4 regions of the Massilia sp. CFBP9026 genome follow, and region 1 is predicted to be linked to each of the others. Evidence: predicted binding sites of a transcription regulator. Region 1 holds the regulator's gene; each other region holds the start of a gene.
The links. The regulator sigma-54, encoded in region 1, starts transcription at its own class of promoters, with help from an activator protein. The targets are predictions, from matches to a motif close to TGGCANGNAANCTGCTTT.

Region 1 (7,266 bases):
TTGCGGTCGGCGTAGGGACGGCCTGCCGTCTGGTCATCCATCGCATACACGCGTTCATGCCCCAGCCGCGCTGCCAGCTGCGCCGCGATCGACACGCTTTCGTTGGGATGGACCGCGAGCTTTTGCAGCCGCGCGACCAGGACGTCATCGAGCCCATCGCCGGTGCGGCGCTCGGCGATGGACAGGCGGAGCCACTGGACCACGGCCGACGCCTCCTCGCCGCCCGCCATGAACACGGCCGCCAGATGCCGCCGCTGGGCCGCCGAGGGCGCTGCGGGCCAGGCAGCCAGCAGCTTTTCGGCCTCGGCGGTGGCCTGCGGCACGTCGAGCCCGGTCGCCGCCCTGGCCGGCGCGGTATCCCGGCAATAGGTGTCGACCGCCTCCTGGTAGCGCGCCGCATAACGGCGCATGAAATCGCACTGCGGCCCGGAGCGGTCCTCGACCGCGATCGCCTGCGGCTTCCAGGCCGCGAGCCGTTCGTTCAGCGGAGCCAGGCTCGATGCCTGGAAGGTCCTGGGCAAATGCGCCAGGTGGGGCGAGCCGAGCACCATGATTTCGTTGACCGGCCCTGTCGTGGGGCCCTTGAGCCGGCTCGGATCGAAGGCCGGCTGGTAGTCCTGCGCGGCGGCGCTGCCGCATAAAGTCATCGAGATCAGCAGGGCACGCAGGCGCATCGGTCTTCCTTTCAAATCATGAAGGCCCGATGTTCACACCCCGTCGCTACGATGTCACGCAAAAATGGATATGCATGGAAACGTTTATGCAAGATGCCTGAGCGGATGCGCGTGCTCCGGCCACACCGGTTCGAAGAAGCGCGCCACCATCCCGGGCGTGACCTGGTCGAGCGATGGCGGATTCCATTGCGGCGCATTGTCCTTGTCGATTACCAGTGCGCGTATGCCTTCCAGCACTTCGCCATGCTCGAAATTGTGGCGCACCAGCGAGCGTTCCATGCGCAGGCAGTCGGCCACGTCGAGCGCGGCGCCGCGCGCCAGCAGTTCGTGGGTCACGCACATCAACAGGGGCGAACGCTGGCGCATGGCGGCCAGCGCCTTGTGTGCGAACGGTGTTGCGTCGCCTTCGAGCGATCCCATGATCGCGGCGACCGACGCCGCGCCGAAATGCGCATCGATGCTCTTGCGCCGGACCTGCAATTCGCTTGCCCCCGCCATTGCAGCAAACGGCGCCGCGAAGGCGCGGATCGCCGCCGGCAGCCCGGCGCCTTGCGTCGACGCGATCAATGCCTTCAGGTCAGGCAACTCGGCGCTTGGCACGAACACGTCGGCCAGGCCGATATACAGCGCGTCGGCGGCGCCGATCGTCAGTCCGGTCAGGCCCAGGTAGTTGCCCAGCTGTCTCGGCGCATGCGACAGGAAGTGGCTGCCGCCGACGTCGGGGAACAGGCCGATGTTCACCTCGGGCATGGCCATCCTGGTACGCTCGGTCACGATGCGCAGCCCGCAATCCGGGCCGCCCTGGGCGATGCCCATGCCGCCGCCCATCACGACGCCATCCATGATGGCGATATAGGGCTTCGGATAGAAATGGATCAGGTGGTTCAGCGCGTATTCTTCGGTGAAGAAATCCTCGAGCAGCGCGCTGCCGCCCATCGGCGACGCATGGCCGACCTCATGGAAGAAGCGGATGTCGCCGCCCGCGCACAAGGCCTTCTCGCTGCTGCTGGTCAGTACGACCGCCTCGACCTGCCCGTCATGCTCCCAGGCGCGCAGCACGTCGGTCAGCGCGCGCACCATCTCGAGCGACAGCGAATTGAGCGCCTTTGGGCGGTCCAGGGTGATGATGCCGGTGCGGTTGGCGATGCGGGTCAGGACGTGGTCGGTCATGGCGTGATCCGTAATGGAAAGACATGCATTTTACCGAACACATAGATGCGCGTAGTACCGGGGAGGCTGGATGCAAAAAGGGCGTCCCCTCAGACGCCCTTAGCTAGTGTGAGCCCTGCGCCTGATCAGGCGACAGCAGCGTCTTCGCCGTCGATTTCCGGCATGCGTTTGATCGAAGTACGGCTATGGTCTTTCAGTTGCTGCTTGTGTTTGAGGATCTGTCGGTCCAGCTTATCCATCAGCGTATCGATCGCGGCGTACAGGTCTTGTGCAACGCTTGCCACGTGCAGGGTCTTTCCCGACACCTGGACGTTGATCTCTGCTTTCTGCCTTTTTTCTTTTTCAGTGAGGTTGTCGACGGCCAGGAAGACGTGGGTGTCGATCACCTGGTCGAAATGGCGAATGATGCGCTCGAGCTTATTCTGAACGTATTCACGGATGGCGGGGGTTACTTCGAGATGATGGCCACTGATTGTGAGGTTCATACACACTCCTTTGAAAATGTTGCACCGTGTGGACCGCACCAACGCGACAAGGCACGACGGGTGTGGACGGCGCAGTTACAAGGACTTGCGGAGGCTTACAGGGGGTATCTTGAGGGCTTCACGGTATTTTGCAACCGTGCGGCGCGCGATGACCATGCCTTGTTCCCCGAGCATCTCCGCGATCTTGCTATCGGATAAAGGGTTCCTAGGGTCTTCTGCTCCTGTCAATTGTGCGATGAGCGCACGGATTGCCGTCGAGGATGCTTCGCCTCCCGCCTCGGTGGCAACGTGGCTGCCGAAGAAATACTTCAACTCAAACATGCCGTGCGGGGTCAGCATGTATTTCTGGGTTGTGACACGAGAAATTGTGCTCTCGTGTAGGCCTAGTGTATCAGCTATCTCACGTAAAACAAGGGGCCGCATGGCAACCGCGCCATGGGAGAAAAAATTGCGCTGGCGCTCGACGATGGCCTCCGCCACACGCAGGATGGTGTCGAAACGCTGGCGCATATTCTTGATGAGCCACTTCGCTTCCTGCATCTGCGCGCCCATCTGCGCCTCGCTCTTGCCCTGCTTGAGCAGGCTGGCGTACAGGCTGTTGACGCGCAGGCGCGGCATCACGTCGGGGTTCAGGGTGACCGCCCAGCCGCTCTTGGAACGGCGCACGATCACGTCCGGCACCACATAGTCCGACACGTTCGAAGCGAACGCCGCGCCCGGGTGCGGATTGCATTGGCGCACCACGGCCTGCACCTCGCGCAAGTCTTCGTCGTCGCAGTCGAGCGCTTTTTTCAGCTTGCTGTATTCGCGCTGGGCGAACCAGCTCAGGTAACCCTCGACGATCTTGAGGGCCATGCGGCGCGTGACCATCGGCACACCCGGCATGCGCCGGATCTGCAGCGCCAGGCACTCGGCCGCGCTGCGCGCGCCGACGCCCACCGGGTCCATGCTCTGCACCAGCGCCAGCGCGCAGCGCAGCTCGTCGATCTCGATATCGAGCTCTTCGGGCAACCGCGCGTGGATCTCGTCGAGCGGTTCCTCGATGTAGCCGTTGTCGTCCAGCGCATCGATCACCAGCTCGGCCAGCGCACGGTCGCGCGCCGACAGGGTGGCTTCGCGCACCTGTTCCATCAGGTGTTCGCGCAGGGTGATGGCGCAGGCTTCCAGTTGCGGGCGGCCGTCCTCGTCCTCGCCGCCGCTGCCGGAAGACGGCGCACCGCCCTCGCTCCAGTCGGCATCAACGCGATCGTTGTCGGCGCCGCCCTCGAAACCTTCGCCATCCTGCGCCGGCGCACCCTCGCCCTCGGCCTGCTGGCCGGGCGCCGGCGGCGCTTCGCCGCTGGCGGGTGCATTGTTGATCGCGCCATCGGCCAGCAAACGCACCGACCGGTCGAGCGGATCGTCGAGCCGCTCGAGCAAGGGGTTATCGCCCAGTATCTGCTCGATCTCCTGGTGCAGCTCGAGCGTCGACAGTTGCAGCAACCGGATCGACTGCTGCAGTTGCGGCGTAAGCGCGAGGTGCTGCGAAGTGCGGAGTTGCAGGGACTGTTTCATCTAGGCGTCGCTCACATGCGGAAGTGTTCACCCAAGTACACGCGGCGCACCGACTCGTCCGCGATGATGTCGTCAGGGCGGCCGGAGGCAAGCACCGCGCCCTGGTTGATGATGTAGGCGCGGTCGCAGATGCCAAGCGTCTCGCGCACGTTGTGGTCGGTGATCAGGACACCGATCTGGCGCTCCTTCAGGAAGCGCACGATGCGCTGGATCTCGATCACGGCGATCGGGTCGACGCCGGCGAACGGTTCGTCGAGCAGCACGAAGCGCGGATTGGTCGCCAGCGCGCGCGCGATCTCCACGCGGCGGCGTTCGCCTCCCGACAGCGACAGCGCCGGATTCTCGCGCAGCTTCTCGATCTGCAGGTCGGCCAGCAGGGTGTCGAGGCGCTCGTTGATCTGGTCTTTCGACAGCGGCTTGCCGTTGTCCTTCTGCAGCTCGAGCACGGCGCGGATGTTCTCTTCGACCGTCAGCTTGCGGAATACCGAGGCCTCCTGCGGCAGGTAGGACAGGCCCAATACGGCGCGGCGGTGGATCGGCAGGCTGGTGATGTCGGTGCCGTTGATGTCGATCGAGCCGGCGTCCGACGGCACCAGGCCGACGATCATGTAGAACGAGGTCGTCTTGCCGGCGCCGTTCGGGCCCAGCAAGCCGACCACTTCACCGCATTCGACCTGCAGCGACACGTCGCGCACCACCAGGCGCTTGCCATAGCTTTTCTGCAGGCCCTTGACGACCAGGGTGCTGCAATCGCCCAGCTCCATCGGGATTGCCGTCATTGCGCTCCTCCGGCTGGGGTGCGCTTGGGCGAGAGGATCAGGGTGCCGCGACCGCCGCCAACCTTGCTCTGGCCGCTGACGTCGTTGCGCACGGTGGCCACTTCCTTGCGGCTGTCATACGAGATGAAAGGGCCGGTGACCTGGTTGCTCAGTTGATCGTTTTCCAGTTCCTTGATCAGGGCATTCGAGTACAGGCGCACCAGCTCGGCGCGCTCGTCGTACTCGATGCGCTCGGCCTGGCCCTCGACCCACAGGTTGGGACCGCCGTCGCGCTTCTGGCGGAACGTGGTGAGCTTGCCGTTGTTGGCGGTGAGCGTTACCGTCATATAGCCTTCGGGCGTTTCCCTGACCACGGCGCGGTCGGCCTTGAGCAACAGCGTACCGCGGGTAAGGATCACGTTACCAGTAAGGGTACGCACGCCGTTGACCCCGTCGAGATCGGCGGAATCGTATTCGACCTGCGCGGGCTTGAGCGAGTCGGCACGTTCGGCGGCTGCCGTCAGCGACAGCAGGGAAAGGAGTACGGCGGCAAATAATTTTTTCATGATAGGGAATGCTGGTCCTGGGTTATCACACGGTGCAGGGCTTACTGGCGCGGGCGTGGCGGATAGATTATCTGGCCTCGGCTGGACATGTGCACTTGCTGGGTGGCGTTGTTGGCGACCATGCCGGTGCCTTTCACGCTCGATGCCCCAAGCTGCAGGTCAACCGGGAGGTCGGTCTTGACGATCTCTTCGTCGGGTAGCACGGTCAGCGCCTGGCTACGCAAGTGCAAGGACTCGCTCTGCGCGGTCTTCGGGCGCTGCAGGTCGACGTCGCCCATCAGTTCGACCCGGTGCTCTTCGTGGAACACCTGGGCGTTCCTGGCGACCACCGTCATTGGCGGGCGGCCCGGCTCGACGCCGCGCAGCAGCGGCTGGTCGACATGCGAGACGTCGCCGCGCGGGATGTGGGCCAGGTGCTTGCCCGACAATACATAGCTCGGCTGGCCATTCTCGGTCATGCGCACGAACGAGAAATTCTCGACGATGTAGTCCGGTTCGTCCGGCGGCCCGCCCAGCTGGGCGTCGATGTCGGAGGCCTGCATCAGTTGCAGCAGCCAGAAGCTGCCGAAGGCGAAGAAGACGCCGATCACGATCATCGCCAGGAGATTCCAGCGATGCGCGGTACGCTTGTTTTGGACGATGGTGGCCATGGTGCGTGACCTCAGGCGAAGTACGGCGCGAGCGCCTGGTCATAGGTGCCCTGGGCGCGCATCACGAGATCGCACACCTCGCGCACCGCGCCGCGGCCGCCGCCATTCTTGGTGACGTAGTGCGCGCGGTGCTGCACCTCTGGATGGCCGGACGGCACCGCGACGGCGAAGCCGACGCGCGCGAACAGCGGCAGGTCGATCACGTCGTCGCCGATGTAGCCGCACTGCTCGGCGGTGAAGCCGGTGGCCTCGAGCAGCTTGGCGAAGCCGATGCGCTTGTCGTGGATGCCCTGGTGGACGTGCGAGATGCCCAGATCGGCCGCGCGCTTGACGACGATCGGCGACAGGCGCGCGCTGATGATCGCGGTCTGCACGCCGGTCTTGTTCAACAGCTGGATGCCCAGGCCGTCGAGCACGTTGAAGGTCTTGGTGACTTCGCCGTCGGGACCATAGGTCAGGCTGCCGTCGGTCAGCACGCCGTCGACGTCGAAGATCATGACCTTGATGCGGGCCGCGCGTTCCATATGGGCCAGCGGGGTAATGGCGGGAATGAATTCACTCATCAAATCACCTTGGCGCGGGTCAGGTCGTGGATGTGCAGCGCGCCGACCAGGCGGTCGTCTTCATCGACCACCAGCATCTGGTTGATGCGGAATTCTTCCATCACGGCGACGGCGTCGACCGCCAGCTGCTCGGGGCGCACGCGGCGCGGGTTGGCGTGCATCACGTCGCGGATCTGGATGTCCGAGAAGTCGTGCATGCGCTCGATCACGCGGCGCAAGTCGCCGTCGGTGAACACGCCGACCGGACGGCCTTCGGCGTCGACGATGGCGGTCATGCCGAGGCCCTTGCGGGTGACTTCGAGCAGCGCTTCGACCAGCGAAGTTTCGGGGCGCACGCTCGGCACCGCGTCGCCGCTGCGCATCACGTCGCGCACATGGGTCAGGAGGCGCCGGCCCAGCGCGCCGCCCGGATGCGACAGCGCGAAGTCTTGTTCACGGAAGCCGCGCGCGTCGAGCAGCGCCACGGCCAGCGCATCGCCCATGGCGAGGGTGACGGTGGTGCTGGTGGTCGGCGCCAGGTTGAGCGGGCAGGCTTCCTTGTCCACCGCGATGTTCAGGTGCACGTCGGCCAGCTTGGCCAGGCGCGAGGCTGGTTTACCGGTCATGGCGATCACGCGTGCGCCAAGACGCTTGACGGCCGGCAGGATGTCCAGGATCTCTGACGATTCGCCCGAATTGGAAATCGCGATCAAGACGTCATTTTTGGTGACCATGCCCAGGTCGCCGTGCGCGGCTTCGCCCGGGTGCATGAAGAAGGCCGGGGTGCCGGTGGACGCCAGGGTGGCGGCGATCTTGCGGCCGATGTGGCCCGACTTGCCCATCCCGGACACGACCACGCGGCCGTCG
Region 2 (7,266 bases), on a different contig from region 1:
GCCGTCGATGCCAAGCGTGATGCGATTCATACCGGGCTTGAACTCCAGTGGCAGCACGCCCATGCCCACCAGGTTGGTGCGGTGGATGCGCTCGAAACCTTCGGCCACGATCGCTTCGACGCCCGCCAGGCGCACGCCCTTGGCCGCCCAGTCGCGCGACGAGCCCTGGCCATAGTCGGCGCCGGCCACCACGATCAGCGGCTGCTTGCGTTCCATGTAATGCTCGATCGCTTCCCACATGCGGGTCACCTCGCCCGACGGCTCGATGCGCGCCAGCGAACCGGCCATCACATTGCCCAGGCCATCCTTGACCATCTCGTTCTTCAAGGTCGGATTGGCGAAGGTCGCGCGCTGCGCGGTGAGGTGGTCGCCGCGATGGGTGGCGTAGGAATTGAAGTCTTCTTCCGGCAAACCCATCTTCGCCAGGTATTCGCCGGCGGCCGAATCGAGCATGATCGCGTTCGACGGCGACAGGTGGTCGGTGGTGATGTTGTCGCCCAGGACCGCCAGCGGCCGCATGCCGGAGAGGGTGCGCTCGCCTGCCAGCGCGCCTTCCCAGTACGGCGGGCGGCGGATATAGGTGCTTTTTGGACGCCAGTCGTACAGCGGGCTGACCGCGGCGCCATCGTCGACGACGCGCGCGAACATCGGCGTATACACCTTGCGGAACTGCTCGGGCTTGACGCTGGCGGCGACCACGGCGTCGATCTCTTCATCCGATGGCCACAGGTCGGCCAGCCGGATCTCCTTGCGGGCGGCATCGACGCCCAGCACGTCCTTCTCAATGTCGAAGCGGATGGTGCCGGCGATCGCATACGCGACCACCAGCGCCGGCGAAGCCAGGAAGGCCTGCTTGGCATACGGGTGGATGCGGCCGTCGAAGTTGCGGTTGCCCGACAGGACGGCGGTCGCATACAGGTCGCGCGCGATGATCTCTTGCTGGATGGCCGGGTCGAGCGCGCCGCTCATGCCGTTGCAGGTGGTGCAGGCAAACGCCACAACGCCGAAGCCAAGCTTGTCCAGCTCGGGCGTGAGGCCGGCTTCGTCCAGATACAGGGCCACGGCTTTCGAACCCGGCGCCAGCGAACTCTTGACCCAGGGCTTGCGCAGCAGGCCCGCGCGGTTGGCATTGCGCGCCAGCAGGCCGGCGGCGACCATATTGCGCGGGTTGTTGGTGTTGGTGCAGCTGGTGATGGCGGCAATGATGACGGCGCCGTCGGGCATCAGGCCCGGCTCATTCTCCACTTTACCGGCGATGCCGCGCGCCGCCAGTTCCGAGGTCGGTACGCGCTTATGCGGGTTCGACGGGCCGGCGATATTGCGCACCACGCTGGACAGGTCGAAGCTCAGCGTACGTTCGTACTGGGCATTCCGCAGGCTGTCGGCCCACAGGCCGGCCTGTTTCGCATAGGTCTCGACCAGGTGCACGGTCTCGTCCTCGCGCCCGGTCAGGCGCAGGTACTTGATGGTCTGCTCGTCGATGTAGAACATCGCGGCGGTGGCGCCGAATTCCGGCGCCATATTCGAGATGGTCGCGCGGTCGCCCAGGGTGAGTGCGGCGGCGCCCTCGCCATGGAACTCGAGGTAGGCGGAGACGACTTTCGACTTGCGCAGGAACTCGGTCAGCGCCAGCACGGTGTCGGTGGCGGTGATGCCGGGGCCGGGCCGGCCGGTCAACTCGACGCCGACGATGTCGGGCAGGCGCATGTACGAGGCGCGGCCCAGCATCACGCTTTCGGCTTCCAGCCCGCCGACGCCGATCGCGATCACGCCCAGCGCATCGACCATCGGCGTGTGCGAGTCGGTGCCGACCAGCGTGTCCGGATAGGCCACGCCGTTCTCCACCTGGATCACGGGCGACATGCGTTCGAGGTTGATCTGGTGCAGGATGCCGTTACCGGGCGGGATCACGTCAACGTTCTGGAAGGCCTTCTTGGTCCAGTCGATAAAGTGGAAACGGTCTTCGTTGCGGCGATCCTCGATCGCGCGGTTCTTGGTGAACGCGTCCGGATCGAAGCCGCCGCATTCGACGGCCAGCGAGTGGTCGACCACCAGCTGGGTCGGCACCACCGGATTGACCAGGGCCGGATCGCCCCCTTGCAGCGCAATGGCGTCGCGCAGGCCCGCCAGGTCGACCAGGGCGGTCTGGCCCAGGATGTCGTGGCAGACCACGCGCGCCGGGAACCAGGGAAAATCGAGCTCGCGCTTGCGTTCGATGATCTGCTTGAGCGAATCGGTCATGCAGGCGGGATCGCAGCGGCGCACGAGGTTCTCGGCCAGCACGCGCGAGGTGTAAGGCAAGGTGTCGTAGGCGCCGGGCTGGATGGCGTCGACGGCGGAGCGCGTGTCGAAGTAGTCCAGGTCGGTGCCGGGGAGTGGCTTCAGATGGTTGGTGTTCATGGTGCTCATGGCGATGCTCGATTGATTAGCTGACCTGAAAACCGTCGTCCCCGCGAAGGCGGGGACCCAGTTTTGCGTGCGTGACCAAAAACTGCACTCGTGGCCTGCGAACTAACTTGGGTTCCCGCCTTCGCGGGAACGACGTGTTGGGGCTGGTGGTGCTAACTGATTACTTACGTTCGGCCAGCGGCACGAACTGCAGGTCTTCCGGACCGACATAATTCGCGCTCGGGCGGATGATCTTGTTGTCGATGCGCTGCTCGATGACGTGGGCGGCCCAGCCCGAGGTGCGCGAGATGACGAACAGCGGCGTGAACATGGCGGTCGGCACGCCCATCATGTGGTACGACACGGCCGAGAACCAGTCCAGGTTCGGGAACATCTTTTTCACATCCCACATCACCGACTCCAGGCGTTCGGCGATGTCGAACATCTTCATCGAGCCGGCATCAAGAGACAGCGAGCGCGCCACTTCCTTGATCACCTTGTTGCGCGGGTCCGAGATCGTGTACACCGGGTGGCCGAAGCCGATCACGACTTCCTTGTTGGCCACGCGGTTGCGGATGTCGGCTTCGGCTTCGTCGGCGTTCTCATACCGCTTCTGGATATCGAGCGCCACTTCGTTGGCGCCGCCGTGTTTCGGACCGCGCAGCGCGCCGATGGCGCCGGTGATGGCCGAGTGCATGTCGGAACCGGTACCGGCGATCACGCGCGCGGTGAAGGTCGAGGCATTGAATTCGTGCTCGGCATACAGGATCAGCGAGGTGTGCATCGCCTGCACCCAGGATTCGCTCGGCTTGAAGCCGTGCAGCAGGTGCAGGAAGTGGCCGCCGATCGAGTCGTCGTCGGTTTCCACTGCGATGCGGCGGCCAGCATGGCTGTAGTGGTACCAGTACAGCAGCATCGAGCCGAACGAGGCCATCAGACGGTCGGCGATGTCGCGCGCGCCGGCAAGATTGTGGTCGTCCTTCTCGGGCAAGGTGCAGCCCAGCACCGACACGCCGGTACGCATCACGTCCATCGGATGGGCGCCGGCCGGCACCGCCTCGAGCGCGCTCCTGACGGCGGCAGGCAGCCCGCGCAGCGAGCGCAGCTTGGCTTTATAGCCGCGCAGCTCGGCCTCGTTCGGCAGCTTGCCGTGCACCAGCAGATAAGCGATCTCCTCGAATTCGCAGGCGTCGGCCACGTCCAGGATGTCGTAGCCGCGGTAGTGCAGGTCATTGCCCGATTTGCCGACCGAGCACAGCGCGGTATTGCCGGCGGCGACGCCGGACAGGGCCACGGATTTCTTCGGCTTGAAGGTTGGGGTCTCGTTGTTCTGGGTCGTCATCCTCGGTTCTCCTTATTTCGCTTTGTTCTGGGCGAACAGCGCGTCGAGCTTCTGTTCATAGCTATGGTAGTCGATGCGGTCGTACAGTTCGGCGCGCGTCTGCATGGTGTCGAGCACGTTCTGCTGGGTGCCGTCGCGGCGGATCGCGTTGTACACGTTCTCGGCCGCCTTGTTCATCGCGCGGAAGGCCGACAGCGGATACAGCACCAGGCCGACGCCGGCGCCTTTCAGTTCATCGACGGTAAACAGCGGCGTGGAACCGAACTCGGTGATATTGGCCAGCACCGGCACCTTGACCGCGTCGGCGAACTGTTTATACATCTCCAGGCTCGTCATCGCCTCGGGGAAGATCATGTCGGCGCCGGCTTCCACGCAGGCCACGGCGCGTTCGATGGCGGCATCCAGGCCTTCGACGGCCAGCGCGTCGGTGCGCGCCATGATCACGAACTCGTCGTATGGGCGGGCATCGGCGGCCGCCTTGATGCGGTCGACCATCTCGTCCTTGCTGACGATTTCCTTGCCCGGACGGTGGCCGCAGCGCTTGGCGCCGACCTGGTCTTCGATGTGGAAGGCGGCGGCGCCGGCCTTGGCCAGGGTGCGCACGGTGCGCGCGACGTTGAAGGCCGAGGCGCCGAAACCGGTGTCGACGTCGACCAGCAGCGGCAGGTCGCACACGTCGGTGATGCGGCGCACGTCGATCAGGACGTCGTCCAGGTTCGAGATGCCAAGATCGGGCAAGCCCAGCGAACCCGCCGCCACGCCGCCGCCGGACAGGTAGATCGCCTTGAAGCCGGCACGCTGGGCCAGCAGGGCGTGGTTGGCGTTGATTGCGCCGACCACTTGCAATGGGGATTCTTCCTTCATTGCCTTGCGGAATTCGGCGCCGGCGGAGAGCTTGGTCATGCGGTGTCCTTTCAGATGCGGTGGGTGTCGAACCTGCTATTGCAAACCGCGTGCCAGCCCTGATCCTTCCGGCACTTGACAGTAATTTTTCACTATATTCAAACACTTAGCGTACATCACGGTGAGCGCCCCGGCATTCCTCTTGCGCCCCATCGTTTCATACTGAAACAATAAGATGCAACGACTGAAACAATTAAGCCCAGCTTAAAACGCTAATGCGCTCCAAACGCGTCGCTTGACATATCGGGATATCCCGATATACTGGAATCCATGGAACTGCTAGACATCTTCAAAGCCCTCTCGAACCGCACACGCCTTGACATCTTGAAAGGCTTGAAGGATCCCGAGAATCATTTCCCTCCGCAGGATGAGGGCGATGTCCACACGGTTGGCGTCTGTGTCAGCAGCATCCAGGAAGGTGTCGGCTTGTCACAGTCGACCGTGTCCGATTATCTCGCAACACTGCAAAGAGCCGGCCTGGTGGAAGTCAGGCGCATTGGACAGTGGACGTACTACAAGCGCAATGAAGCAGCCATCAGTGCGCTCGCCGAGATCATTGGCAAAGAGCTGTAAATTTTTTTACCACTACATATCGGCAATTCCCGATATCCCTTTTTAACGAAACGAGGAACAATCATGAAAGCTCAAGTGCTCACTTCTTTTGGCGGCCCGCAATCGTTTGAACTGCGCGACGTGCCGAAACCCGTACCGCAGGCCGGCCAGGTGCTGGTCCGGGTGCAGGCCACCTCCATCAATCCCCTGGACTACCAGGTCCGCCGCGGCGACTATGCCGACCTGGTGCCGCTGCCGGGCATCACCGGCCACGACGTCTCGGGCGTGGTCGAGGAAGTCGGTCCCGGCGTGACCGCGTTCGCGCCAGGCGACGAAGTCTGGTACACCCCGCAAATCTTCGATGGCCCCGGTAGTTATGCCGAATACCATGTCGCCGCCGAGAGCATCGTCGGCAAGAAACCGGCGTCGCTGACCCATCTCGAAGCCGCCAGCCTGACCCTTGTCGGCGGCACCGCCTGGGAAGCCCTCGCCGTGCGCGCACAGCTGAAAGCCGGGGAAAGCATCCTTATCCATGGCGGCGCGGGGGGCGTGGGCCACGTCGTGATCCAGGTCGCCAAAGCCATGGGCGCCCGCGTGTTCACCACGGTGAAGGAAGACAATTTCGAGTTCGCACGCTCCCTGGGCGCCGACGTCGTCATCGATTACACGAAAGAGGATTACGTCGAAGCCATCCAGCGCGAAACTGGCGGCCACGGCGTCGACGTGGTATTCGACACCATCGGCGGCGACACCCTGACGCGTAGCCCGGACGTGCTGGCGCAACTCGGCCGCGTCGTCTCCATCGTGGACATCGCGGCGCCGCAGAACCTGATCCAGGCCTGGGGCAAGAATGCCAGCTACCACTTCGTCTTCACCCGCCAGAACCGCGGCAAGCTCGACGAACTGAGCGCCCTGATCGAGCGCGGCCAGCTGAAACCCCATGTCGGCGCCGTCTATTCGCTGGCCGACATCCCGCTTGCCCATGCGCGGCTGGAAAGCCGTGACAATGGCCTCAGGGGAAAGATCGCGATCGCGGTGGGGCCGTTGGCCGATCGCACCAGCGCACCAGCCTGAGTCGCTCCATTCACTTCGAAAGGAATATCATGATCTACGAAATCGCCACCCTGCTCGTCCGGCCCGAACGCACCGACGCGTTCAGACATGCGTTTGCCGACGTCGCTCACCTGCTCACCCGTGCGAAGGGGTACCGGGGCCATTTGCTGGCGCCCGGGATCGAGCTGCCGCAACAGTTCACACTCATCGTGCGCTGGCAGACGCTGGAAGATCACACCCCGAACTTCGAAACGAGCGACGACCACCAGGCGTTCATGGCGGGCTTGCAGGACTTTCTCGCCGGCGAACCCGCCGTCCGCCACATCGAAGGTGCGGCCTTCAGCATCGGCCCATGGGATGCGTCGGCAGCGAAATAAAAAAAGGGCGGCCTTCACAGGCCGCCCTTTTTACTTACTTAAGCTCTTTTTAGTGCGCCGACGCACCCGCCGCACCGATACCGGTCTCGGCGCGCACTTCCTGCGCCTCGAAGCCGGCGCGGTCGATGCGGGCACGTGGTCCCTTGTCGGTGATCGAGAAGATCCAGATACCGAAGAAGCCGATCGCCATCGAGAAGATCGCCGGCGAAGCGTACGGGAAGATCGCTGCGCTGTTGCCCAGCACGTCGACCCACACCGATTTCGACAGCACGGTCAGGATGACCGCGGTTGCCAGGCCCAGGAAGCCGCCCACGGTGGCGCCGCGGGTGGTGCAGTCTTTCCACAGCACCGACATGAACAGCACCGGGAAGTTGGCCGACGCGGCGATTGCGAAGGCCAGCGACACCATGAAGGCGACGTTCTGCTTTTCGAAGGCGATACCCAGCAGCACGGCGATGATGCCGAGGCAGATGGTGGTGATCTTCGACACTTTCAGCTCGTTGGCGCTGGTTGCCTGGCCCTTCTTGAACACGGTGGCGTACAGGTCATGCGAGACCGCCGAGGCGCCCGACAGGGTCAGGCCAGCCACCACCGCCAGGATGGTCGCGAAGGCCACGGCCGAGATGAAGCCCAGGAACACGTCGCCGCCCA
Region 3 (7,266 bases), on a different contig from region 1:
CAGTTCGACGCGTTCGCGCGGCAGCATATTGTCGTCCCACGGCAGCACGGCGACATCCTTGTCCCACGGGTCGGACCAGATATTGACCTGGCTGTCGAACAGCTTGTCGCCCAGGCGGTTCTTGCCGCCGGCCTTCGACAGGAAGCTGCGGCCCTCGTCGGCGCGGCGCGCGTCGAAGCCGCCCAGCATGAAGGACAGCAGGTCCGAGGTCGCGGCCGGCTCCATGATCACGGTATAGCGGCCCGGCTCCAGCGCCTTGGCGTCGACCGAGCGCAGTGCCTTCTCGATCGCGATCTCGGCCGCTTCGCGCGGGTCGAACTTGGTAACGTCGCGCGCCGAACGCTTGACCCAGCCCGAACCGCGGCCGTCTTCGGTACGCACGGTCAGGGTGAAGTCGAGCGAGCTCGAATCCTGGTGGCCGAACAGGCCGTTGGAGTTGGCGATGGTCTCGAAGCTGGTGCGGTCGGTGAAGAAGCCGGCCGAGACCAGGCCGCGCTTGCGGCAACCTTCGATGGCGTAGGCGGCGGCTTGTGCGCGGTATTCCGGATCGATGTCGGCGGTCTTCTGGACGAAGGTGTCCGACTTCTTGTACTCGGTCTTGGCGATCGCCGGAATGAATTCCGGATTGTCCGGCGCCAGCTTGGCCAGGTCTTCGGCACGGCGCACCGCGCGCTCGATCGACTTGTCGTCGAACTCGTTGATGGTGGCCGTGCCCTGCTTCTTGCCGAAGGCGACCTGCACTTGCACGCGGGTGTCGTCGGCCAGGCCGGCGGTCGAGACGGCGTTACGGGCGAAGCGGATATTGCCGATGCGGCTGCCTTCGATATTGACGATGCACTCGTCGGCCTTGGACAGCGACATCACGCGGTCGCTGATCTTTTTCGTTTGTTCCTGGGTCAAGATGCTCATGTGCGTTCCTGCCTTAGCCGATCTTGCGAGCGGTGTTGATCACGTTGATGCCGTTGAAGCGCGCGGTCGACGAACCGTGCGAGACGATGCTGATCTGCGGCGGCTGTCCCTTGCCGTCGAAGAAGGAGCCGCCCATGCGCCAATCGCGCTCGTCGCAGATGGCGCTGCAGCCGCCCCAGAATTCCTGGGTGTTCGACTGGTAGGCCACGTCTTCCAGCATCTGGCCGATCTTGCCGTCCTTGATCTCGAAGAACAGCTGGCCGCCGAACTGCGAGTTGTAGCGCTGCTGGTCGATCGAGAACGAACCGTCGCCGATGATGTAGATGCCCTTCTTGATGCCCTTGACCATCTCGTCCGGGGTCAGCCTGGCCTTGCCCGGCGCCAGCGACACGTTCGGCATGCGCTGGAATTGCACCGTGTTCCAGCCATCCGCGTACGAGCAGCCGTGCGATTCCTTCTCGCCGATGATGTGGGCCTGGTCGCGCGTGGCCTGGAAGTTGACCAGGATGCCGTCCTTGATGATGTCCCAGCGCTTGGTCTTGACGCCTTCGTCGTCGAAGCCGATCGCGCCCAGCGAACCCGGGGTGGTCTTGTCGGCGTACAGGTTGACGATCGGGGCGCCGTACTTGAAGGTCTTGGACTTGAGCTTGTCGACCGTGGCGAAGCTGGTGCCGGCGTAGTTGGCCTCGTAGCCCAGCACGCGATCGAGTTCGGTCGGGTGGCCGACGTTCTCGTGGATGGTCAGCCACAGGTGTTCCGGCGACAGCATCAGGTCGTACTTGCCCGGCTGGACCGACTTGGCGGTCAGCTTGCGCTTGGCGTCGCGGCCCGCGGCGCGCGCGTCCTCGACGATGTCGTAGGTCTCGGTGTACAGGGTGGCGACGCCGCCCGCGGCCTTGATCTTGTGCTCGGGGCGGGCGTCGAAGTATTCATAGCCCTTGCCCACCGGGGAACTCAGGCCGTCGCGCGAGCGGAACTTGCCGGTGGCCTTGTCGACCGCGGTAGCCGACAGCGGCGCCCACAGGCGATGCACGTCCTGGTCGATATACGAGCCGTCGGTCGATGCGAAGTACTTCTGCTGGTTCACCTGGAACAGCATCGTGCGCATGAAGTTGGCGCCGCCTTCCATGCCCGCCTTGTTGGCGGCGATCAGCATGTCGGTCTTCTCGGCGATCGGCACCGTGCGCCAGTCCTTGGTGTACGGCGTGCTCCACGAAACCTCACCGACGCCCTTGACTGGTGCAAGCTGCACCGGTTCGGTCTGCAGCCTGGCGTTGGCTTTCGCGATCGCGACTGCCTGGCGCGCGGCGTTGGCGATGCCGTCGCTCGACATGTCCGAGGTGGCGGCGAAGCCGTAGGCGCCATTCACGATCACGCGCACGCCGACGCCGGCCGATTCGGTATTGGCGACATTCTCGACGTTCAGGTCGCGGGTGGTGATGAACTGGTTGAGGTAGCGGCCGATGCGCACGTCGGCGTAGCTGGCGCCGGCCTTGGTGGCGGCGTTCAGCGCGACGTCGGCCAGGGCCTTCTTGGCGGCGACGGGCATCGTGCTGACCAGTTCCTCGGCAGCGATCGCGCGACCGAATGGCAACAGCATCGAGGCGGCGGCCAGGCTGCTGAGATTGAGAAAGGTACGGCGTTCCATGTGTTCTCCTGAATGACCTACTTCCGGGCAGCGGTTCCGCAAAACAGCTCGGCGCCGCTCTTGTATGTACATCGCTATTGTTGTGGATTTGCCTGTGTGCCACGCGGCAAACCTCTCAACCATAGCATTGACTTAACGTTTTGAATAGGCAATCTTTGTGCCACCTCAATGCAACGTTCTCTGCCTGTGCAAGGCAGTGTCTGTACGATGAACATTCCTCGTATATGCATATACGGGGAACGCTTGACTATGGAGGTTGCCTGTTCGATCATCTTCGGGTTGACGGCGGCGAACCCGCCTGCCGTCCGACCCATCACGGAGACCTCGCACGATGAAACGACTGATCCTGGCCGCGATGCTGGCAACTGGCCTTGCCGGCGCCGCGCACGCGGACGACGCCCTCAAATCCGCCATCGCCGGCGAACACCGCGCCGCCGCCAACAAGGCCCGCGACACCTACCGCCATCCCTACGAAACCCTGACCTTCTTCGGCATCAAGCCGACCATGACGGTGATCGAGCTGTCTCCGGGCGGCGGCTGGTACACCGAGATCCTGGCGCCCTACCTGCGCGACCAGGGCAAGCTGTATGGCGCCGTGCCGGACGCCGAGAGCCGCGGCGGCAAGGCATTCCGCGACCGGATGGCCGCCAATGGTGCCGTGTACGGCAAGGTGACCCCGGTCCAGTTCGCGCCACCTGACAGCATCGCGCTGGGCGCCCCGAACAGCGTCGACATGGTGGTCACCTTCCGCAACCTGCACAACTGGCTGGGCAATGGCGACGACGCCGTGCTCACCGTCCTGAAAGAAGCGCACAAGGTCTTGAAACCGGGCGGCGTGCTGGGCGTGGTCGAGCACCGCCTGCCGGCGAAGATGACGCAGGATGCCAAGGCCTCGAGCGGCTATATGCACGAGGCGTATGTGATTCGCATGGCCGAACGCGCCGGCTTCAAGCTGGCCGCCAAGTCGGAAGTGAACGCCAATCCGAAGGACACCGCCGACCATGAAAAAGGCGTGTGGAGCCTGCCGCCGGTACTGACCAACAAGGACAAGGACCGCGAAAAGTACCTCGCCATCGGCGAGAGCGACCGCATGACGCTCAAGTTCGTCAAGCAGTAACGGGGAACCCCGGTCGCGGAGGAAGGCCACGCCTCTCTCCGCGACGATTCTTGTATTTCCTTTTGCGCCGCCTGTGGTTATTCTTCCAATTGCATCCTGCATCGTCCACCGAAGGAAACCATGAAGACTCTGCCGACATTGCGCCTGGCCGCCCTCCTCCTTGGCGTCTGCAGCGCCGCGCACGCCCAGGATACCGTGCCGCCCGAAGCCCAGGCCATGCCGGCCCCCGCTCCGGCCCCGGCGCCTGCCGTTACTCCCACCGTTGCGCCCCCTGCCGCCAAGAGCGCCGTGCCCGCGCCGGTCCTGCCTGCGGTCGAGAACTCGGTGGTGAAGATCTTCGCCACGATCCGCCGCCCCGAACCCTATAAACCCTGGACCAAGGCGGCGCCAGCCTCGGTCACCGGTTCCGGCGTCATCATCGAGGGCAAGCGCATCCTGACCAATGCCCACGTGGTCGGCTACGCAAGCCAGGTCGAGGTGCAGGCCAGCCAGTCGGGCGACAAGGTGGCGGCCAAGGTGATCGCGCTGGCGCGCGGCATCGACCTGGCCGTGCTGGAACTGGAAGACCCGTCCTTCTTCGACAAGCGTCCCCCGGTGCCGCGCGCGCCCGTGCTGCCCGACGTGCGCCAGCAGGTGTTCGCCTACGGCTATCCGGTCGGCGGCAACTCGCTGTCGACCACCACCGGCATCGTCTCGCGGGTGGAGTTCGTCAACTACGGCGCCTTCAGCTCGGGCCTGCGGATCCAGATCGACGCCCCGATCAATCCCGGCAACAGCGGCGGCCCGGTGATCTCGGGCGAGCGGATGGTCGGCCTGGCCTTCGCTGGCGCGACCAATGCGCAGAACATCGGCTATGTGATCCCCAACGAGGAAATCGAACTGTTCCTGCGCGACGTGGCCGACGGCCGCTACGATGGCAAGCCGCTGCTGCACGACAGCGTGCAGACGCTGGAAAACCCGGCGCTGCGCCAGTTCCTCAAGCTGGATAAATCGGTCGAAGGCGCGGTGGTGCACCGCCCCTACCGGGTCGACGCCAGCTGGCCGCTGAAGGAATGGGACGTGATCACCCATATCGGCGAGTACGCGGTCGACAACCAGGGCATGGTCAAGCTGGGCTCGAACCTGCGCGTGCGCTTCCAGTACCGCATCCAGCAGGTGGCGAAGAACGGCAAGGTGCCGATGACGATCATCCGCGGCGGCAAGCACATGAAGGTCGAGGTGCCGGCCACCGGTCCGCGTCCGCTATTGATCTCGGACCTGGACGGCGGCTATCCGTCCTACTTCATCTACGGCCCGATCACCTTCTCGCGCGCCACCAGCGAATTCATGAGCTTTGTCGCCGGCAGCGCGCCCGGGATGAACGCCTATGCCTTCAACGCCAGCCCCCTGGTCACGCAGCGCGGCGATTCGCCGACGCCGGAGCGCGAAGAGCTGGTGGTGATCAGCGCGCCGTTCTTCCCGCACAAGCTGGTGAGCGGCTACAACAACCGCTTCGGCTCGGTGATCGAATCGGTGAACGGCCAACCGGTGCGCAGCCTGCGCCACCTGGTGGAACTGCTGCGCGACCTGAAGGACGAGCAGGTGGTGCTGCGCTTCGACCAGCGCTACGGCGAGACCATGATCCTGCCGCGCCAGGCGACGCTGGCGGCGACCGAGTCGATCCTGTCGGATAACGGGATCAGGACGCAAGGGTCGGAAGACATGATGAAGGTGTGGGAGCGCAAATAATCCCCACCATGAAAAACGCCCGCGAACATGCGGGCGTTTTTCGTTGGTCTTACTTCGCCTTTTTCACGGGCGTGAACAGCAAGTCCTGGAAGTCGTAGCTGAAGTCCGTCTCGGTCGACACCGGCTTCATCCGCATCCGCTCGATCGAACCGTCATGGTCCAGCGAGAAGGTCGCGTAGGCGTCGGCGTTGAAGTTGCGCTCCTTCCAGCGCACGATGAAGGTATCGTGCTGGAAGTGCTCCATCTCGCCGGTCAGGTCGGGAGTGCGCGAGAACGTCATCACCAGCTTGCTGCCCTGGCGCTTGACGATCGCCTTGCCATACCAGGCGTCCTCGTACTCGCCTTCGTAGTCCCACAGCGCCAGCGACGGCTTCGAGGCCTTGGCGCGGCTGGCGGTCTCGGTTTTTACGCGCGCAGCTTCCTTCTGGCTCGCTTCTTCGGCAACGTCGGCGATGCGGCCGATCCAGTCGGTCGGCGCCACGCCCAGGTACTGGTCCAGCAGGCGGTATTGCAGCGCATTGAGCGACGGGCCACTTTCAGCATTGGTGAAGATCGCGATGCCCAGCTTCGCTTCCGGCACCAGCAGCACGCGCGAATAGAAGCCCTGCAGCGCACCGCCGTGCATCGCCACCAGCTTGCCCTGGTAGTCGCGCAGCTGGAAGCCCAGGCCATAGGCGAAGAAGTTCGGCTTGGTTGCCGCCAGCGGTGGACGCGGTTCGTTGATCTTCATCGGCGTCTGCGCGGTCCACATCTCGCGCGCCTGTTTCTCGGACCACAGGCGCACTTCCTTGCCGCCCGCAGCCTGCGGGATGCGGCCCTGGTCGAGCAGCACGTTCATCCAGCGCGCGATGTCCTCGGCATTGGTGTTGATGCCCACCGCGCCAATGGCGTTCGCCACCGGCATCGGTTTCACCACCGCCGCCTTGCCATCGATCTTGCTGTGCGGCGCCGACACGTTCATGCCCGGCTTGTGCTGGTCCAGGCTGGTGGTGGTGGCCCCCATGCCGACCGGATCGAGGATCCACTCGCGCATGGTCGTGCCCCAATCCTTGCCGGACTTCTGGGCGATGATCTTGCCGGCCACGATGTACAGCAGGTTGTCGTAGGCGTAGCTGTTGCGGAAGCTCGTCGCCGGCTTGATGTAGCGAAGATTGTGGATGATCTCGTCGGTGCTGAAGGTGGTGGTCGGCCACCACATCAGGTCACCGGCGCCCAGTCCCAGGCCGCTGCGGTGGGTGAGCAGGTCGCGCACCGTCATCTCGGCCGTCACGTAAGAATCGTACATGCGGAAGTCCGGCAGGTGCTTGATGACCGGATCGTCCCATTCCAGCTTGCCCTGGTCGACCAGCATCGCCAGCCCCGCCGCCGTGAAGGCCTTGGAGTTGGATGCGATCTCGAAGATGGTCTTGCCGTCGACCGGCGTCGGGTCGCCAAGTTTACGCACGCCGAAGCCCTGGGTGACGACGACCTTGCCGTCCTTGACCACCGCGATGGCGATGCCGGGGACATCGAAGGTTTTCAGGACGCGGTTGATGTCGGCTTCGAGGTTATACGCTGGCGCCGCGGCGCTGGCCGTTGGCGCGGCGGCGGTTTGCGCCACTGCGGCGCCGATGCTGCAGAGCGCAAGCACTGCGACACCGGCGAGTCGATTCATGATCATCATTGCTTGCCCATCGCCTTGTCGACGCTCGATTGCGTCTCTGGGTGGTAACGCTCGCGCGCCTTCTTGTAGATGCCTTCGGCCCAGGCGCGGTCTTCCGGTTTCTCGCGCAGCGCGGCGTACAGTGGCACCACGAACTTCTGGCGGCCCACGCTCATCAGGAACGCTTCGAGCTGCGGACGCACGGCGCGGTAGCCGGCGTGC
Region 4 (7,266 bases), on a different contig from region 1:
CCTCGGCCTGCGGCTTCGTCAAGGTCATCTGGCCAAGGCAGGCGGCCGTGGTCCATTCCTTCGACAGGCCGGTGGCCTCGGTCACGTCACGCCATTTGATGCCCTTGCGGACCTTGGCGGACAAGATCATTTTGGTGACGTCTTCACGACATGAAATCATAGTGGGCTCCATCGATGTGGTGGTGGTAAGGGCGGACGCTCAGGCCGAAGCCCGGGCAGGGTAATGGTCGGGTGCGGAAGGTGCGGCATCGTCCTCCAGGCCGGGCTGCACGATGCGCGTCTCGAGCGGTTCCGCGCCGTCGGCGCCGGACTGCTGCAGCATCTTCGAGCGGCGCACCAGGAAATCGACCAGGTGGTTGCGGATCTTGTAGAACTGGGGATCGCGGTGGATCGTGGCGCGGCTGCGATCGGCCGGCAGCGTGTTGACGACGATCTCGGCGATCCGCGCCTGAGGCCCGTTGCTCATCAAGAAAATGCGATCGGCCAGCAGGATCGCTTCGTCGACGTCGTGGGTGATCATGAAAACGGTCTGGCGCGTCGCCGCGCAGATGCCCAGCAGCTCGTCCTGGATCGTGCCGCGGGTGAGCGCGTCGAGCGCGCCGAACGGTTCGTCCAGCAGCAGCATCTTGGGTTCGACCGCGAAGGCGCGTGCGATGCCCACCCGCTGCTTCATGCCGCCGGAGAGCTCGGACGGCTTCTTGCGCGCCGCCCCGCTCAGGCCGACCATCTCGATGAAGCGCGCGCCGTGTTCGCGCACCTTGTCGCGCGGCCAGTCGCGGTGGCGCGAACGCACGGCGAAGCCGATATTGTCTTCCACGCTCAGCCACGGCAGCAGGGCGTGGTTCTGGAACACCACGCCGCGGTCCAGGCCCGGGCCGGTCACTTCGCGGCCGTCCATGATCACGGTGCCGGCGCTGGCCGCTTCGAGCCCGGCCAGCACGTTCAGGATGGTGCTCTTGCCGCAGCCCGAATGGCCGATGATGCAGATGAACTCTCCGCGCTCGATCGCGAATGTCACCTGCTCGAACACCGGCGGCTGGCCGGCGCGGTAGGTCTTGGCCAGGCCGTCGACCTGGACGAAGCGGTCATTCGGCATAGGTCACCTTTTTTTGCAGCGCGGCGAACATCAGGTCCAGGGCCATGCCCACGATGCCGATCATGAGCACGGCGAAGAGCACATTCGCCAGCGACAGGTTGTTCCACTCGTTCCACAAGAAGTAACCGATGCCGTTCCCGCCGATCAGCATTTCGGCGGCGACGATCACCAGCCAGGCGATGCCCATCGAGATGCGCATGCCGGTGATGATGGTCGGCGCGGCCGCCGGCAGGATCACCAGGAAGGCCTTGCGCAGCGGTGACACTTCGAGCGTGCGCGCGACGTTGAGCCAGTCCTTGCGCACGCCGGCCACGCCGAAGGCGGTGTTGATCAGCATGGGCCAGATCGAACAGATGAAGATCACGAAGATGCCCGAGATCGACGAATCCTTGATCGTGTAGAGCGCGATCGGCATCCAGGCCAGCGGCGAGATCGGCTTCAAGACCTGGATGAACGGATCGATCGCGCGGTACAGCAGCGGCGACATCCCGATCACGAAGCCCAGCGGGATCGCCACCAGCATCGCCAGCAGATAGCCCAGGCCGACGCGCACCAGCGAATGCCCCAGCTGGATGCCGATGCCGCGGTCGTTGGGGCCGTTGTCGTAGAACGGATCGCCCAGGTGGCCGGCCGCCAGCCGCGCGAACTGGGCCGGCGTGGGAAAGCCGCTGCCCGCATCGGGCGCCGGGGCCACATCGGCAGCGGCCGGCGCCTGTCCCATCAAAGCCGCGTATTCGGCTTCCTCCGCGCTCATCGCCGCCACTGGCGCCGCGGCGCGCGGCGCGGTGGCGATGTGCCACACGCCGACCACGACCAGCAGCAGCGCCAGCGACAACAGCGCCGCCCTGAACCTCAGTTGCTTGTGCATGGGCTTCTCCGGTGTCAGGCGCGCTTGATCGCAAAGCTGTCCAGGTAGGCCTGCGGCTTGGCCGGGTCATAGGTCTTGCCCATGATCGTGAACGAGCGGTAGCCGTTCGCCGCGGCGGCCGGCGCCGGCATGCCGAGGGCAGCCATCTGCTTGCGCGCATCGGTCAGCAGGAACACCTGTTCGGCCAGCGCCTTGTAGTTGACGTCGCCCTTCAGGTAGCCCCAGCGCTTCATCTGCGTCAGCATCCAGGTCGCCATCGAATACCAGGGCAGGGCGTCGAAGTCGGCGCGGTCCGGCTCATTGCGCACCTTGCCCAGGCCATCGGCGAAGCGGCCGGAGAGCGCCTGCAGCACCACCGTCTCGGGCTGGTTCAGGTAGGCCGGCTTGCTGATGGCCTTGGCGATCTCGGGCCGGTTCTCGGCCTTGTGCGCCATCGCGGTGGCGTTCAGGATGGCGCGGTACAGCGCGGCGAAGGTGTTGGGGTTCTGGTCGATGAAGGCCTGCGAGGCGCCGAAGGCGCAGCAGGGATGGCCGTTCCAGATGTCCTTGGTGAGGATGTGGATGAAGCCCACCTGGTCGAACACGGCGCGCTGGTTGAACGGATCGGGGCCGAGGAAGCCGTCGATGTTCCCGGCGCGCAGGTTGGCGACCATCTCGGGCGGCGGCGTGACGCGCAGCTGGACGTCGCGGTCCGGGTCCAGCCCGTGCTCGGCCAGGTAGTAGCGCAGCAGGAAGTTGTGGACCGAGTACTCGAAGGGGATCGCGAACTTGAAGCCCTTCCAGTTGCGCGGGTCGCGATTGTCCTTGTGCTTGAGGGCGAGCGTGATCGCCTGGCCGTTGATGTTCTGGATGGTGGCGACGCGCATCGGCTGCGGCGTGCCGCCCTGGCCGATCGACATCGCCAGCGGCATCGGCGCCAGGAAGTGCGAGGCATCGAGCTCGCGGTTGATCATCTGGTCGCGCACCAGCGCCCAGCCGGCGGTCTTGCTGAGGGTGACGTTCAGGCCCTGCGCCTTGTACATGCCCATCGGGTCGGCCATGATCAAGGGCGTGGCGCAGTTGATCGGGATGAAGCCGATCTTGAGGTCCTTCTTCTCGAGCGCGCCCGTTTTTTCCATCGCATTGGCCTGCAGGCTGGCCAGCGGCAGCAGCGAACCGATCGCCGCCATCAGCGTCGGCCCGCCCACCGCCTTGATCAGGTTCCGGCGCGTGGCGTCATGGGGAAACAGGGCGCGCACCGCGGCCGCCTCGACGAAGTCGCCGGACAGCGCTTCGGCGTCGCCCGCGCGCCGCAGTCGGGCGGCTTGGGCCTGGCGATCATGCTCGTCCTGGGAGCCGTGCTTGCCGCAAGGGCAGCCGTTCAAGGATGACTCGGTCGAGTAAGGACGGTACAGATTCTCATCTTTCATTGGCGAAGATCCCTGGTAGTGGTGATGACGCAAAAAATGAAACGGTGGCCTGATCATGTTGACAGCAAGAGCTGTGCCATATGGAATCGCAGACAGGTAAGCCGTTCATTTCAAAGGTGAAACACGCTTTTTGCGTTGGCCTTCATCGGCAGGGCGGCGCCTGCGATTTCCACTAACAGGCACCGGCTACGCGCATTTGCCCAACCGTGGTGCATGACCGCTTTACATCATTCGTCCACAGACGCTACAATCTCCCTTATCGATGTTAGCGTTAACATATAGAAATGACGACAGAAGCGCGAGACGACAACAAGGGAACGGCCTGGGTAGTCATGGGTGTGAGCGGCTGCGGCAAGAGCAGCATCGGTGCGAAGCTGGCTGCCGCTCTTGGGGTGCCGTTCATCGAGGGCGATGCCTTCCATTCAGAGGCCAATGTCGCCAAGATGTCTGCCGGTGTCCCGCTGACCGACGATGACCGCCGCGACTGGCTCCTGAATCTGCGCGACAAGCTCGCCGCACGCGAGGGCGGGGCGGTGCTGTCGTGTTCCTCGCTCAAGCGCGCCTATCGCGACCTGCTGCGCAGCGGGGGCGGCGATGTACGCTTCGCGCACCTGGCCGGCCCGCGTGAGGTACTACTCGAGCGCGTCAGCAATCGCCCCGGTCATTACATGCCGCCGTCGCTGCTCGACAGCCAGCTGAGCACGCTCGAACCCTTGCAGGCCGACGAAGCCGGCATCACCCTCGACATCCGCGACAGCCAGGAGCAGCTGGTCGCGCAGATCCTCGCCAGCGTTTAATTCAGCGCCACCAATTCCCCGCCGCATGCATATGCCGGCGGGGTAATCGCGCGCGCCATTCACATCGGATAGACACGTCCTGAAAATCAGACTATATTTTCCATTCCGACTTGGAAAGGTTTCCAATCCCGTTTTCCACACGAATCCGCACGACATCATTCGAGACCAACGAATAAGTTGGCAAGCCGCGGCACGACCATCCGGCACGGCCGCATTTCTTGTAGTGAGATAAGAGGAGTCGACGTGAACAACCAGAACCAGAATCATCGCTCGAGATGGAAACCTTTCCATGCGCTTGTCGCCGGCATCCTGCTGGCCTGTGGGGCGCAAGCTGCGGCCAGCGTCACCAACCCGGTGATCGGCCAGCTGCTGTGGTCAGAGGAGTTCAACGGCAGCAATGTCAACACCGGCGTGTGGAACCTGCAGGACGGTAACGGCTGCCAGATCGGCCTGTGCGGCTACGGCAACGCCGAGCTGCAGTACTACAGCCCCAATAACGCCAGCATCGTCAACGTGCCCTTCGAATCGGGCACGCGCGCGCTGGCGATCCAGGCGCGCAGCCAGACGATCGGCAGCAACGTCTTCACCTCGGCCCGGCTCGACACCAAGAACAAGGTGCAGGTGCAGTACGGGATGATCGAGGTGCGCATGGCCGCGCCGAACCTCGGCACCGGCTTGTGGCCGGCCGCGTGGATGCTGGGCGTGAGCCCGCAGACCTGGCCGCGCAACGGCGAGATCGACATCATGGAGGCGGGCCACAAGGCGTCCGAGCGGGCGCACGGCAACGCGCCGTCGTCGAACCACTTCGTCGGATCGAACGTGATCACCTGGCAGCAGGCCGCCTGCGTGCCCGGCAACGAGAGCTGCGCCGCCTCGACCGCGTGGCAGACCAAGAACTGGTACGTGCCCCAGAATTCGCTTGCGAATCGCTTCGTCACCTACCGCTTCTATTGGGACGAGAGCCAGATGCGCTTCACGACGGTCGATAACGGCGTCGAACACAATATGTACAACGCGCCGCTGCCGGTCAATTCGAGCGCGCTGCAGGCGCCGTTCTACCTGCTGCTGAACATGGCCGTGGGCGGCAACTTCACCGACGCCGCCAACCCGGGCCAGGTCACGGCGCCGCTGCCCGGCACCATGTACGTCGACTACGTGCGCGTCTACCAGATGGACGGCAAGGGCCAGGTGAAGCTGGGCGACCAGACCGTGCCCGAAGTCGCCGGCAAGTTCGGCGTGTTCACCGACACCACAGCGGTCAATAACAAGCTGGTGGCGGGGACGAGCTCCGACATCTTCCTGTGGAACGCGGCCTCCACCGGCGCCGGCAATACCGCGCCGTTCGAGGGCAATAACGTCATCGCCTGGAACTACACGACGCCGGGCCAGTGGTTCGGCGGCGGCATCCAGGCGCGCCAGGCGCGCAACCTGAGTAACTACCGCGCCAACGGCACTGTGAAATTCCGCATCCGAATCCCGGCCAACGTGGGCTTCAGGATCGGCATCGGCGACACCTACACGAACCAGAATTGGGTGAACTTCCCGGCCAACACCACGGCATTTGGATTGACGCGCAACGGCCAGTGGGGCCAGGTCTCGATTCCCGTCTCGACCCTGCTCGGACCCCTGGTCGCGGCGCAGTCGCTCCACGACATCTTCATGATCTCGAGCATCGACGGCGCGCTGCCGTCATCGAGCTTCCAGTTCGCGATCGACGATATCGTGTGGGAATCGGGCGGTGGCGGCACCACGCCGCAGCCGGAGCCGAGCGGCCCGACCTCGGTCAGCCAGACCTCGTCGACGATGCTGCAGTTCCGCACCACCACCGGCGGCTGGGCCGACGTGCATTACACCGTCAACAACGGGCCGCAGCAGAACGTGCGGATGCAGCTCAGCGGCGCCAACAACACCTACACGGCGGGCGGGCTCAAGATCGGGGACGTGGTGCGCTACTGGTTCACCTACTGGGACGCGCAGCGCGGGTTCGCGGTGGATACGCAGCAGCAGACGCATACGATGCAATGACGGGACCGGTCATGGAACCGTGACATCCAGGCGGTAGGTGCGGCCCGTTTCGATGTTGTCGATGCGGGCCGCAGGCAGGGCGACGCCGTCGCATATCACCTCGACCCGGTCGACCGTACCACGCTCGATGTCGACCTCGAAGGTCGCGCCGCGGAAGCGCCGCGTCACCGTCATGCCATCCCAGCCCGACGGCAGTTGCGGCGCCACCGTCAAGCCTTTCAGGTCGCCTTTCAGGCCGCACAAGCCCTCGATCAGGCAGCGGTAAACCCAGGCCACGGTGCCGGTGTTGAACAGCTGGCTGGAGCGGCCGGCGGTGCGCGGATATTCCTTGTAGGCGCCGCGGTAGTAATTCGGGATGAACACCGGCAGCTGGCCGCGCTGCAGGTAGTCGTCCAGGCCCGGGCCGGGGATCATCTTGCGCAGCGCGTCGAAGGCGCGGTCGGCTTCGCCGATCGTGTACAGGCTGTAGATGTAGAACACCGCGGCGTGGTTGTACACGGCGCCGTTCTCGGCCGAGCCGGGATGCTTTTGCGTGACGCGGCCGACGTCCTCGCGCATGCCGCTGTAGGGCGGCGCGAACATCTGCACGCCGTAGGGCGTGCGCAGCTGCTCGTCGATCGCGTCCAGCATCAGTGCGCGCTGTTCGGCACTGGCGGCGCCCGACAGGAAGGCCCAGCTTTGCGGGTTGAGGTAGATGCGGCCTTCGGTATCGCTGGCGACGCCGAACTTGACGTTGTCGTCGGTGATGCCGCGTGCGAACCAGGCGCCGTCCCACAGATGGGCTTCGGCGGCGCCGTTCATCGCCTCGGCGCCGGCGCGGTAGCGCGTCAGCGAAGCGGCGTCGCCGCGCGCTGCGCACACGTCGGCCCACAGGTTCAGCGCATAAGCCGCCGCCACCGTCAGCCAGCCCGAGACGCCGCGGCCCTTGTAGCCCACCATATTCATTGGATCGCACCAGTCGCCCTGCTCGATATAGGACAGGCCGCGCGCATCGCGCCGCAGCAAGAGCCAGTCCATCGCCAACGAGATGCGCTCGAACGCGGTTTTCACAACGCCGTCGTGGGTGGCGAC

Region 2: the regulator sigma-54 is predicted to act here: its motif matches at 4,672-4,689, upstream of prpB (methylisocitrate lyase).
Region 3: the regulator sigma-54 is predicted to act here: its motif matches at 2,703-2,720, upstream of SOM28_RS24745 (TldD/PmbA family protein).
Region 4: the regulator sigma-54 is predicted to act here: its motif matches at 3,435-3,452, upstream of SOM28_RS11095 (CmpA/NrtA family ABC transporter substrate-binding protein).

Annotation. Positions count from the first base shown of each region.
Region 1 is NZ_JAXCWH010000012.1:18,047-25,312, forward strand. It holds gene SOM28_RS23410 (DUF5694 domain-containing protein) at 1-674, opposite strand, end outside; gene SOM28_RS23415 (enoyl-CoA hydratase/isomerase family protein) at 759-1,844, opposite strand; gene hpf (ribosome hibernation-promoting factor, HPF/YfiA family) at 1,970-2,329, opposite strand; gene SOM28_RS23425 (RNA polymerase factor sigma-54) at 2,405-3,883, opposite strand; gene lptB (LPS export ABC transporter ATP-binding protein) at 3,895-4,647, opposite strand; gene lptA (lipopolysaccharide transport periplasmic protein LptA) at 4,659-5,207, opposite strand; gene lptC (LPS export ABC transporter periplasmic protein LptC) at 5,249-5,857, opposite strand; gene SOM28_RS23445 (KdsC family phosphatase) at 5,869-6,420, opposite strand; gene SOM28_RS23450 (KpsF/GutQ family sugar-phosphate isomerase) at 6,420-7,266, opposite strand, start outside.
Region 2 is NZ_JAXCWH010000008.1:174,614-181,879, forward strand. It holds gene acnD (Fe/S-dependent 2-methylisocitrate dehydratase AcnD) at 1-2,400, opposite strand, end outside; gene prpC (bifunctional 2-methylcitrate synthase/citrate synthase) at 2,570-3,730, opposite strand; gene prpB (methylisocitrate lyase) at 3,743-4,633, opposite strand; gene SOM28_RS19985 (ArsR/SmtB family transcription factor) at 4,904-5,206, shown strand; gene SOM28_RS19990 (zinc-dependent alcohol dehydrogenase family protein) at 5,270-6,259, shown strand; gene SOM28_RS19995 (antibiotic biosynthesis monooxygenase family protein) at 6,289-6,615, shown strand; gene SOM28_RS20000 (cation acetate symporter) at 6,665-7,266, opposite strand, start outside.
Region 3 is NZ_JAXCWH010000014.1:59,750-67,015, reverse strand. It holds gene SOM28_RS24750 (TldD/PmbA family protein) at 1-909, opposite strand, end outside; gene SOM28_RS24745 (TldD/PmbA family protein) at 923-2,557, opposite strand; gene SOM28_RS24740 (class I SAM-dependent methyltransferase) at 2,889-3,674, shown strand; gene SOM28_RS24735 (S1C family serine protease) at 3,795-5,402, shown strand; gene SOM28_RS24730 (serine hydrolase) at 5,452-7,065, opposite strand; gene SOM28_RS24725 (M1 family metallopeptidase) at 7,062-7,266, opposite strand, start outside.
Region 4 is NZ_JAXCWH010000003.1:616,639-623,904, forward strand. It holds gene cynS (cyanase) at 1-160, opposite strand, end outside; gene SOM28_RS11085 (ABC transporter ATP-binding protein) at 200-1,096, opposite strand; gene ntrB (nitrate ABC transporter permease) at 1,086-1,964, opposite strand; gene SOM28_RS11095 (CmpA/NrtA family ABC transporter substrate-binding protein) at 1,979-3,373, opposite strand; gene SOM28_RS11100 (gluconokinase) at 3,658-4,170, shown strand; gene SOM28_RS11105 (glycoside hydrolase family 16 protein) at 4,414-6,195, shown strand; gene SOM28_RS11110 (GH36-type glycosyl hydrolase domain-containing protein) at 6,205-7,266, opposite strand, start outside.